DNA from 2 places in the Thalassospira sp. NFXS8 genome. Region 2 is predicted to be linked to the other one. Evidence: predicted binding sites of a transcription regulator. Region 2 holds the regulator's gene; the other holds the start of a gene.
What was found. The regulator PhoB, encoded in region 2, activates phosphate uptake and scavenging genes when phosphate is short. The targets are predictions, from matches to a motif close to TNTCATAAAACTGTCA.

Region 1 (4,355 bases), on a different contig from region 2:
GGCGTGGGTTTTCCATTCAAGGAAGCCATAGACAACCTGGCAGCCAGCACGTTCCAGGTCGGCCGCCCAGCGCAGGTTGGCTTCTTCATCGAACCGGGCTTTAAGTTCGACCATGGCGGTAACCGATTTGCCAGCTTCGGCCGCCGCAATCAGGGCCTTCACAATCGGGCTGTTTTCGGACGTACGATACAGGGTTTGTTTAATCGCAACCACATCGGGGTCGCGCGCGGCCTGCAACAGGAACTGTACAACCACATCGAAATCTTCAAACGGGTGGTGAACCACCAGGTCCTTTTTGCCAATGGCGGCAAAGCAGTCCCCGCCAAAATCGCGGACCCGTTCGGGGTAGCGCGCGGCATAGGGCGGAAACAGCAAATCGTGATGCAGATCGGAATCAATTAACTGTTTAACGTCAACCACCCCCAACAGCCCGTCAACCTTGACGACCTCTTCCGGGGCGACATGAAGTTCGTCGATCACGAAATTCAAAAGGTCTTCCGGGATCGAGGCATTGACCTTAAGCCGGATGATGCTGCCGCGACGGCGGCGCTTTAGCGCGGTTTTAAACACGCGCACCAGATCTTCGGCTTCTTCCTCGATTTCGACATCCGAATCGCGAATGACGCGGAACAGGCCATGTTCGATCAAATCAAAGCCGGGAAACAGTTTGCCCAGATACATCAGGACAGCCTGTTCAAGCGGCAAATACCGTTCGGTTTTGCCCGGCAGGCGCAAGAAACGCCCTATTTTCGGCGGCATCGGGATCAGCCCGCGCATATTGTGCCCGTCTGACGGGTCAAACAACTGCATGACGATGGCAAAACCCAGATTGGGAATAAACGGAAACGGGTGCGACGGGTCAATCGCCAGCGGCGTTAGGGTCGGAAATATTTCGCGCATGAAATATCCGTCCAGCCATTTACGGTCCGTCTGGGTTAAATCATCGGGTTCGATTACGGAAATGCCAAGCTGGTGCATGTCCCCGCGCAGCTTTTGCCAGATGCGCTGCTGGTCTTGCAAAACCTGGTTGGCATCGTAGGTAATGGCGCGCAATTGTTCCGACGGGCTTAAGCCATCCTGGCTGATATTGGTCATGCCCGCACGAACCTGCCCGACCAGACCGGCAACACGGACCATGTAAAATTCGTCAAGGTTGCTGGCAGAAATCGACAAAAAGCGCAGACGTTCAAGCAACGGATGATTTGGATTTTGGGCTTCTTCCAGAACACGGCCATTAAACGCCAGCCAGGAAAGTTCGCGATTGATAAAGCGCTTTTCCGAATCAATGGAAATTGCACTTGATTGAATTGCCGCAGCGTGTGTCACGCAAAGCCTCCTGCCATGAGCCATGTGGTACTGGAATTAAGACGCCACCATGTCTTTCGCTTGCGAGTATACGATAACTGTTTGTTAAACTGCAATTTGTAACCCGAAAAAAGCATGTGTTCCTGATGGCGCGCTACAAGATTCGACGTGGCAGAATAGCCAATAACGCGTGCGGAAAATCCTACAGTTATATGTCAGTTTTTTCATTGGTGCCGTTGGGTCAGTTATGGCATTTCTGTGCCTGATAACATTGACCCATCACAAACGAGCCAGTTGTTTATGAAGACACTGTTGTTATTGCGCCATGCCAAATCCAGTTGGGCGGACCCGGCCCGCGCAGATCACGACCGCGACCTGAATGCCCGCGGGGAAAAGGCGGCACCGGTGATGGGGCGGTTTTTGTATAAACAGAACCTGATCCCCGATCTTGTATGGTGTTCGACCGCGCAACGCACGGTGCAAACGGTTGGTTTGCTAGGGCGTGGTTTTGCCGATGACGCCAAGGTGATTTACGCCCGTGATATGTATATGGCCGCCGAAACCACGCTGTTAAAATGCCTGCATCAAACCCATGACGAAGCCGACCGGGTTTTGATGGTGGGGCATAATCCGGGGTTAGAATGTTTGGCGCAGGCCCTGATCGGGGTGGATGAACACGGATTGCGGGGCGACATGGCGCAAAAATATCCCACTTGTGCCTTGTGTCAGTTCGAATTCGATGTTGATAGCTGGGTAAATGTTGAATGGGGTCAGGGACGCCTGACACGGTTTGTCAAAGTGCGTGATTTGCGCGATGATCTGTTAACCGGAACGCACAATGTGATCCGTGGAACAGACGACAGACCCGCCGATACTTGACGCGGGCAGGCGAGAAGCGTTTTATACCGTCAAATTCATATACTGGCTGCTGTGCCAGGCAAGGATCGCGATGGGGCGGACGTTATTTGTTGCCGGTTTGGCAGTGATGCGTGCGGCTTTAAGCGTTTTTTGTTTGACAGCGCCGGTCAGCCATGCACCTTTGCGGCCAATTCGCGGCCCAAAATATAACGCAACCTGGAAAGACCATGCATCCTTATCGCTCACATAATTGCAATGCACTTCGCGTTTCCGACGCCGATGCCCAAGTCCGCCTTTCTGGCTGGATTCACCGCAAACGCGACCACGGCAACCTTCTGTTTGTCGATTTGCGCGATCATTATGGTATCACCCAGGTCGTGATCGACATTTCCAGCCCGCTTTTTGCGGTTCTGGAAAAATCACGCGCCGAAAGCGTGATTACGGTTGATGGCAAGGTCGTTAAACGGACCGCCGAAACCATTAACCCGAACCTGCCAACCGGCGAGATCGAGGTTTATGCATCGGAAATCACCGTTCAGTCCTCGGCTGATGTTTTGCCGATGCCGGTGTTTGGCGATGTGGAATATGGCGAAGAAGTTCGCCTGCGTCACCGTTACCTCGACCTGCGCCGCGAAAGTGTTCATAAGAACATCGTGCTGCGCTCTCAGGTGATTTCGGCGATGCGTCAGAAAATGACGGCACAGGGTTTTCTTGAAATCCAGACGCCGATCCTGACCGCATCCTCGCCGGAAGGCGCACGTGACTTTCTTGTCCCCTCGCGCACCCATCCGGGCAAGTTTTATGCTCTGCCGCAGGCACCTCAGCAGTTTAAACAGCTTCTGATGGTTTCGGGCTTTGATAAATACTTCCAGATCGCACCGTGTTTCCGCGATGAAGACGCCCGTGCCGATCGGTCGCCGGGCGAGTTCTATCAGCTTGACTTCGAGATGGCGTTTGCCACCCAGGAAGATGTCTTTGCCGCGATCGAGCCGGTTCTGCACGAGATTTTCGTTGAATTTGGCGGTGGTCGTACCGTTACCGATTATCCGTTCCCGCGCATTCCGTTTGATGAATCGATGGCGAAATACGGCTCGGACAAGCCCGATCTGCGTAATCCGCTGATCATTTCGGATGTGACCGAAGCCTTCCGGGGATCGAATTTTGGCATTTTTGCCAAAAACATCGAAAGCGGTTCGGTGGTTCGTGCCATTCCGGCAACCGGTGCCGCCAACCGCCCGCGCAGCTTTTTTGACAAGCTGAACGCATGGGCGCGTGATGAAGGGGCCGCTGGCCTGGGTTACATCGTTTATGATGAAAACGGCGACGCCAAAGGCCCGATTGCCAAAAACCTGGATGCCGAACGTATCGCCCTGATCAAGGAAACCACCGGTGTTGCCAATGGCGATGCGGTATTCTTTGCCTGTGACAAGCCGCTGGCCGCAGCCAAGTTTGCCGGTAAATCGCGCGAAAAGATTTGCGACGATCTTGGCCTGCGCGAAGAAGGCAAGTTCAAGTTCTGCTGGATTGTCGATTTCCCGATGTTCGAGGAAGACGATGATGGCAAGATCGAGTTCAGCCATAACCCGTTCTCGATGCCGCAGGGCGGGCTTGAGGCCCTTGAAAACATGAACCCGCTTGATATCAAGGCGTGGCAGTATGACATCGTTTGTAACGGGATCGAACTGTCATCGGGTGCCATTCGTAACCACCGCCCGGACATCATGTACAAGGCGTTTGAAATTGCCGGTTATGGCAAGGACGTGGTCGAAGACCGCTTTGGTGGCATGTTGAACGCGTTTAAATTTGGCGCCCCGCCGCACGGTGGTTCGGCCCCGGGTGTTGACCGTATCGTCATGTTGCTGGCCGATGAACCGAACATTCGCGAAGTCATTGCCTTCCCGCTGAACCAGCAGGCACAGGATTTGATGATGAATGCACCTTCAGTGGTTGATGATCGTCAGCTTAAGGAACTGCATTTGCGGGTTCAGTTGCCGCCGAAGGCCAAAAAAGACTGATTTTGGTCTTTGCGATGGCCATTGTGATGGCATTAATTTGAAAAAAGAGCGATCGGCGGGGCTGATCGCTCTTTTTTGTTGCGAATTTGCAACCGGTGTTACCCTTATATTAAGGTGCTGTGCGTCAAAATTGGATGAAGACGGTTTTATCGATGGGAGACGGACCGTGAAAAGGTT
Region 2 (6,099 bases):
GTTATTAACCAATAGCCCGACCGGGCCAAGGGCATCATGTGCTGCCGCCATGATACCGGTGGTTTCTTCCTCGCGCGACAAATCGGCGCACACGACATGGCATTTGCGGCCCATATCGCGAATATCTGTTGCCAGTTCATCGGCGGCATCCCGCGAGCGGTTACAATGAAGAACAATATCATAGCCCTGCCCGGCCAGATCCAGCGCAATTACACGCCCGATCCGTTTGGCAGCCCCTGTGACAAGGGCGGTTTTTGGCAAATTGTCCGTCATCGCTTTTATCCGTTTCCTGCCATTTAATTATCGTCATCCGGGTAGATTGCCATGATCGGCATCCTGCCCCTTTTATTTGTTCAGGCAAACAACATGCCGATATAACCGGCATAGGCTGCCATAAAAACAGCCCCGGCAATACGCCCGATCCGTTTGGCGCAAAATGCCACCACCAGCACCGCCACCGTAACCGCCAGCATTATCCAGATATCGGACTGGGCGATTTGCGCGGGAACCGAAATGGGGGAAATTACCGAAACACCGCCAATAATCACCAGCAGGTTAAGCAGGTTCGAGCCAAAAACATTTCCCAGCGCCACATCCGAATGCCCGCGAAATGCTGCAACCATTGAAGCGGCCAGTTCGGGCAAGGACGTACCAAACGCCACCAGCGTCAAGCCAATCACGGCTTCCGACACACCAAAATCGCGCGCGACGGTTACACCACCATCCACCAGCAAATCGGCACCAAATGTCAGGCCCACCACGCCAACGACTGTGGCAACAACCGGTTTAGTCCAGCCCGACGGGGCTTCGCCGACTTCGTCGGCCTCATCTTCGTGCAGCGAACTGGCATCACCGGGATTTTGCTTGTCATGTTTATAGGTGAAATACCACATGCCGATCAGCACTGCGAGCATCACCAACCCCGCCCAGCGGTCGATCACACCAAACATGCAAAACCCGATAAACAGCAAAGTGCCTATTAACATGGCCCCGCCATCCCGAACGGTGGTGGTCCGGCTGGCAGCAATAGGTTTTAAAACAGCGACAGCCCCCAAAATCAGCAAAATATTGGCAATATTCGAACCAACCACATTCCCCATCGCAATATCGCCCGACCCGGCAAGGGCTGCGTTCAGCGACACCACAAATTCAGGTGCCGATGTGCCCGCAGCAACAATGGTAAGCCCGACAATGACCTTGGAAATCCCCATCAACAGCGCCAGACCAACGGCCCCGCGAACCATAAATTCGCCTCCGACCGTCAAAAGCACCAATCCGGCTAATATCTGTAAATAGGGTATAAGCTGTTCCAAAACCGGTCCGCCGTTTTTTATTAAAAAAAATGTGCCCTGTATTCATCCGGGCACTGCCGCGCAAGATGGCACTGCCACCCTGCAAACGCAAGCTGTGTCCCCAAATAGCGGATCGCAGGCATAACTGACCAGCCCTGTATTATCGTGTTGTTACCTAAAACACAGCCGATCGCCGCCTGAATGTGACATTACATATGGCACATCTTTAAAAACACAATGCGTCAAACGGAATGTGACCTTTTTCTCCTGCCAGAAACCGGTTTTCCAGCCCCGCTCATTGAAATTGAAACATCGCCGACCAACACTTGAAAATGCCGAACCAGAACCTGGACAATATCGGGCGCAATGCCCCGCCGACATCGTAAAACCATCTTGAAAACCTTTATAAACCCATGCCTAAAAGCAACTTTCCCACGCAAACACACACCGTAAAAACCAGATTTACATCGTTTTTTCACCCCGTTTTGCTATGCTGCACGCAACCGGGACCGTTTGTTGACTGGCCGCGAATTTAACGACCCTGGAAGATCATTCATGCCTCATAGCAATGTGCTGTTCGAGCTGTTCCTGATTTTAAGCGCTGCCGTGATTGCAGTGCCCCTTGCCCAGCGTTTGCGGGCCAATTCGATTATCGGGTTTCTGGTGGGCGGGTTGGTGATCGGCCCTTTCGGATTGGGGCTTATTCCCAGCAACAGGGATATTTCCACCGTTGCCGAACTGGGCGTGGTGTTCTTGCTGTTCATGATCGGGCTGGAGCTGTCGCGCGAACGGTTGCGCGTGATTGGCGGCAAATTTGCCGCCCTTGGCGTATTGCAAATTCTGGTGACGCTGGGCGTCGGCTTTATCGCCCTGGTGGCCATTGATTTACCCCTGCCCGCGGCGTTGGTCATTGCTGGCGCGCTGGCCCTGTCATCAACGGCAATCATTCTTAAGCAATTATCCGATGAACGTCAGTTACATACCCGTTTTGGCCGGGCTGCATTGGCGGTTTTGCTGTTGCAAGACGTGTCGGTCGGACCGTTTTTGATCATGGTGCAGGCGGCGGGCAACACCACCAGTACCACCAGCCCGTGGGTCAGTATTCTGGCCGGGTTTGGTGCGGTTGCCCTTTTATTGCTGGCGGGGCGGTATTTATTACGTCCGATGTTTCGCGCCATTGCCGCCCTGCACAACCCCGAACTGTTTGCCATTGGCACCCTGTTTGCGGTGCTGGCTGCCAGCACCCTGACCGAAATGGCAGGTCTTTCCATGGCGCTGGGCGCGTTTATTGCCGGCGTCATGTTGGCCGAAACCGAATTTCGCCACCAGATCGAAGCCGACATTGCCCCGTTTCGCGGGGTGTTTCTATCGCTGTTTTTCATGTCAGTTGGCATGTCGGTCGATATCGGGGTGGTTTACAATCACGCGATCACGGTGATTTTGGGCGTGGCGGCCCTGCTGTTGATCAAGGCCGCAATCCTGTTTGTACTGTCGCTGGCAACACGGTTTGACCGTGCCGTTTCGATCCGCATTGCAATGGGGCTTGCGGGCGGCGGCGAATTTGCCTTTGTCATGTTTACACTGGCCGCCCAAAACGGTGCCATCACACCCGATCTTGCCGCCATTCTTGTGCCGATTGTTGCCATTTCCATGGCCGTAACACCCAGCCTGATCAGCCTGGGCAAAAAGCTGGAAGATATCCTGCACCCGCGCGAAACCGACCAGCTTGGTGAAATTGAAAGCCACACCGAAGGGGTTGAACATCATGTGCTGATTATTGGCTGTGGCCGCGTTGGCCGCGTTTTGGCGCGTTTGTTAAAAACCCGGAATATTCCCTTTATCGTGCTGGAATCCGACGCCCAGCAAGTTGCACGGGGCCGTGCCGAAGGATTACCGGTTTATTTTGCCGATGGCTCGCGTCCGGAAAGTTTTCGGGCGGCCCATACCGATCAAGCCCATGTGGCCGCCGTTGCCATGGGCACCCCGCATGAAACCGAAAAAACCGTGGCCTTGCTGCGCCAGCATTACCCGCATTTAAAAATTTTCGCCCGCGCCCAGGACATTTCCCATATCGGCGCATTGGCCCGCAGCGGTGCCAATGCCGCCATCCCCGAAGTGTTGGAAACCGGCCTGCGCCTGTCAGACCATGTATTATCAGCCTGCGATGTCCCCCAGGATGAAATTGATACCGAAATTGCCAAATTCCGCCGTGCCGACATGCTGCTGATGAACGAACTGGCACCACGCGCGCCATCACATTCACCCGGCAGCGCCACAAAACCGATCAGTGCGCCATCTACGGCACCCGCAACGGCGACGGCCAAAACCACCGCTTCCGCCCCCCTGTCCGGCGAAAAGCCATAACGAAGGGCGACAATATTTCAATATTGTATAAAACAAGGCCCTGTCATGTGACAGGGCCTTGTAATTTCAGTGTAAATTGCGAAATTCTGTCACAATTTACTTAAATAAAAATGCCGGTTACGCAGCGGCATCATCGTCAAGGGCATAGCCCGCCGCACGAACAGTCCGAATAACGTCCTTGGTGCCTTTAACATCGTTCAATGCTTTGCGCAGACGGCGAATATGCACATCTACCGTGCGGGTTTCGACATAGATATTCGGCCCCCAAACGGCGTTAAGTAACTGTTCGCGCGAGAAAACCCGCCCCGGATGTTCCAGAAAATACCGCAACAGGCGAAATTCTGTCGGCCCCAGATGGATCGGTTTGCCACTGCGGTTAACCCGGTGCGCGGCCAAATCCATTTCGATATCAGAATAGATCAACTGCCCCTGTGGTTGCGCCGGACCCGACCGACGCAAAAGCGCACGGATACGGGCCAGCAATTCGCCAATGGCAAAGGGCTTGGTCACGTAGTCATCGGCACCGGTATCAAGGCCACGAATACGGTCGCCTTCTTCGCCGCGTGCGGTCACCATAATCACCGGCAAATCCCGGCTTTCCGGTTTCCGGCGGATCTGGCGGCACACCTCGATCCCCGACATGACCGGCAACATCCAGTCGAGCAAAACCAGATCAACATGGGTTTCAGCCATGATTTTCAAGGCTTCGTCGCCATCACCGGCTTCGACAACATTCATGCCTTCGCGTTCAAGGTTATAGCGCAACATCGTAACGATGGCGGCTTCATCCTCGACAATAAGAACCGTAGGATCCATCCTGTTATTCCCCTGCCTCGTTGGGTTCAATCACAGCAAAATTGGCAGCGTCATTTTTCGGACGGCCATCAACGGGCAAATCTTCACCCTTGATCCGGTAATAGATCGTTTCAGCGATGTTGGTGGCATGATCGCCAATACGTTCAATGTTTTTGGCAATGAACAAAAGATGGGTCGATGCGGTAATGTTGCGCGGATCTTCCATCATATAGGTCAGCAATTCGCGGAACAGCGAATTGTACATATCGTCCACTTCCTGGTCCCGCGCCCAAACGCGCTGGGCCTTTTCGGCATCGTTTTCGATATAGGCGTCCAGAACGTCCTTGATGATTTCCTGGGCCAGGCGCGCCATGTTGGGAATAACCTGAACCGGGCGGATCGGCGCCATCTGGTTAAGAACCTGTGCGCGTTTGGCAATGTTCTTGGCCAGATCGCCAATGCGTTCGAGATCGTTCGACAGTTTCAATGCCGTAACGACCTGTCGCAAATCATCGGCCATCGGCTGACGCAGGGCCAGAACACGTACAGCAAAATCCTGCACTTCCTGTTCTAGCTTATCAATCCGCAGGTCCGAAACAATGACCTGTTCGGCCAGTTCGGAATCGCGTTTTGAAATGGCGCGAATGGCCGAAATCAGCTGGCTTTCGGCCAAACCGCCCATTTGCGAAATGATATTGTTCAACCGTGTCAGTTCATCGTCAAATGAACTGACGATATGGCTTTCTTCTTTTCTCATCGTATTACCTCCTGCCCGGCTTAGCCGAAGCGCCCAGTGATATAGCCTTTGGTGCGTTCGTCTCGCGGGTTGGTAAAAATTTGGTCCGTTTCGCCGACTTCCACCAGTTTACCCAGGTGGAAAAAAGCCGTGCGCTGCGACACACGCGCGGCCTGCTGCATGGAGTGAGTGACGATGACAATTGTGTAGTTCGAACGCAGCTCGTCGATCAGTTCCTCGACCTTGGCGGTCGCGATCGGATCAAGCGCGGAACAGGGTTCATCCATCAAAATAACTTCGGGGCTGACCGCAACGGCACGGGCAATGCACAGGCGTTGCTGCTGCCCCCCGGAAAGACCGGTGGCAGGCGATGCCAAACGGTCTTTGACTTCTTTAAGCAGGCCAGCCTTTTCCAGCGAAGTCATGACGATTTCGTCAAGTTCATCGCGGGAATTGACCAGACCATGAATACGCGGGCCATAGGCCACGTTATCGAAAATCGATTTTGGAAACGGGTTCGGTTTTTGAAACACCATGCCGATGCGGGCACGCAACTGCACCACATCAATAACCTTGTCGTAGATATCGCGGTCATCAAGAGTAACCTTGCCGTTGATGGACACGCCATCAATGGTGTCGTTCATGCGGTTCAGGCACCGCAAAAACGTCGATTTACCACAGCCCGACGGGCCGATCAGCGCGGTGACTTCGCGTTCAACAACATCAAGGTCAACATTATAAAGTGCCTGCGCGTCGCCATAAAACAGGTTCAGGTCGCGGGCCGCCATTTTCGAATTACCCCGCGTTTGCGGTGCGTTCGTCATTGCATCAGTCGTTACAACAGCCATTTTACCACTTCCGTTCAAATTTCTTGCGCAATAACACAGCCAACCCGTTCATCAGGATCAGGAA

Region 1: the regulator PhoB is predicted to act here: its motif matches at 1,508-1,523, upstream of J4E05_RS04510 (RNA degradosome polyphosphate kinase).

The regions. Positions count from the first base shown of each region.
Region 1 covers NZ_JAGEMF010000001.1:996,665-1,001,019, reverse strand. Annotated here, with positions in the region: gene J4E05_RS04510 (RNA degradosome polyphosphate kinase) at 1-1,326, opposite strand, end outside; gene J4E05_RS04505 (SixA phosphatase family protein) at 1,606-2,184, shown strand; gene aspS (aspartate--tRNA ligase) at 2,391-4,178, shown strand; gene J4E05_RS04495 (SPOR domain-containing protein) at 4,345-4,355, shown strand, end outside.
Region 2 covers NZ_JAGEMF010000002.1:774,827-780,925, reverse strand. Annotated here, with positions in the region: gene J4E05_RS12710 (SDR family oxidoreductase) at 1-273, opposite strand, end outside; gene J4E05_RS12705 (calcium/sodium antiporter) at 354-1,313, opposite strand; gene J4E05_RS12700 (cation:proton antiporter domain-containing protein) at 1,848-3,656, shown strand; gene phoB (phosphate regulon transcriptional regulator PhoB) at 3,774-4,472, opposite strand; gene phoU (phosphate signaling complex protein PhoU) at 4,477-5,208, opposite strand; gene pstB (phosphate ABC transporter ATP-binding protein PstB) at 5,229-6,035, opposite strand; gene pstA (phosphate ABC transporter permease PstA) at 6,037-6,099, opposite strand, start outside.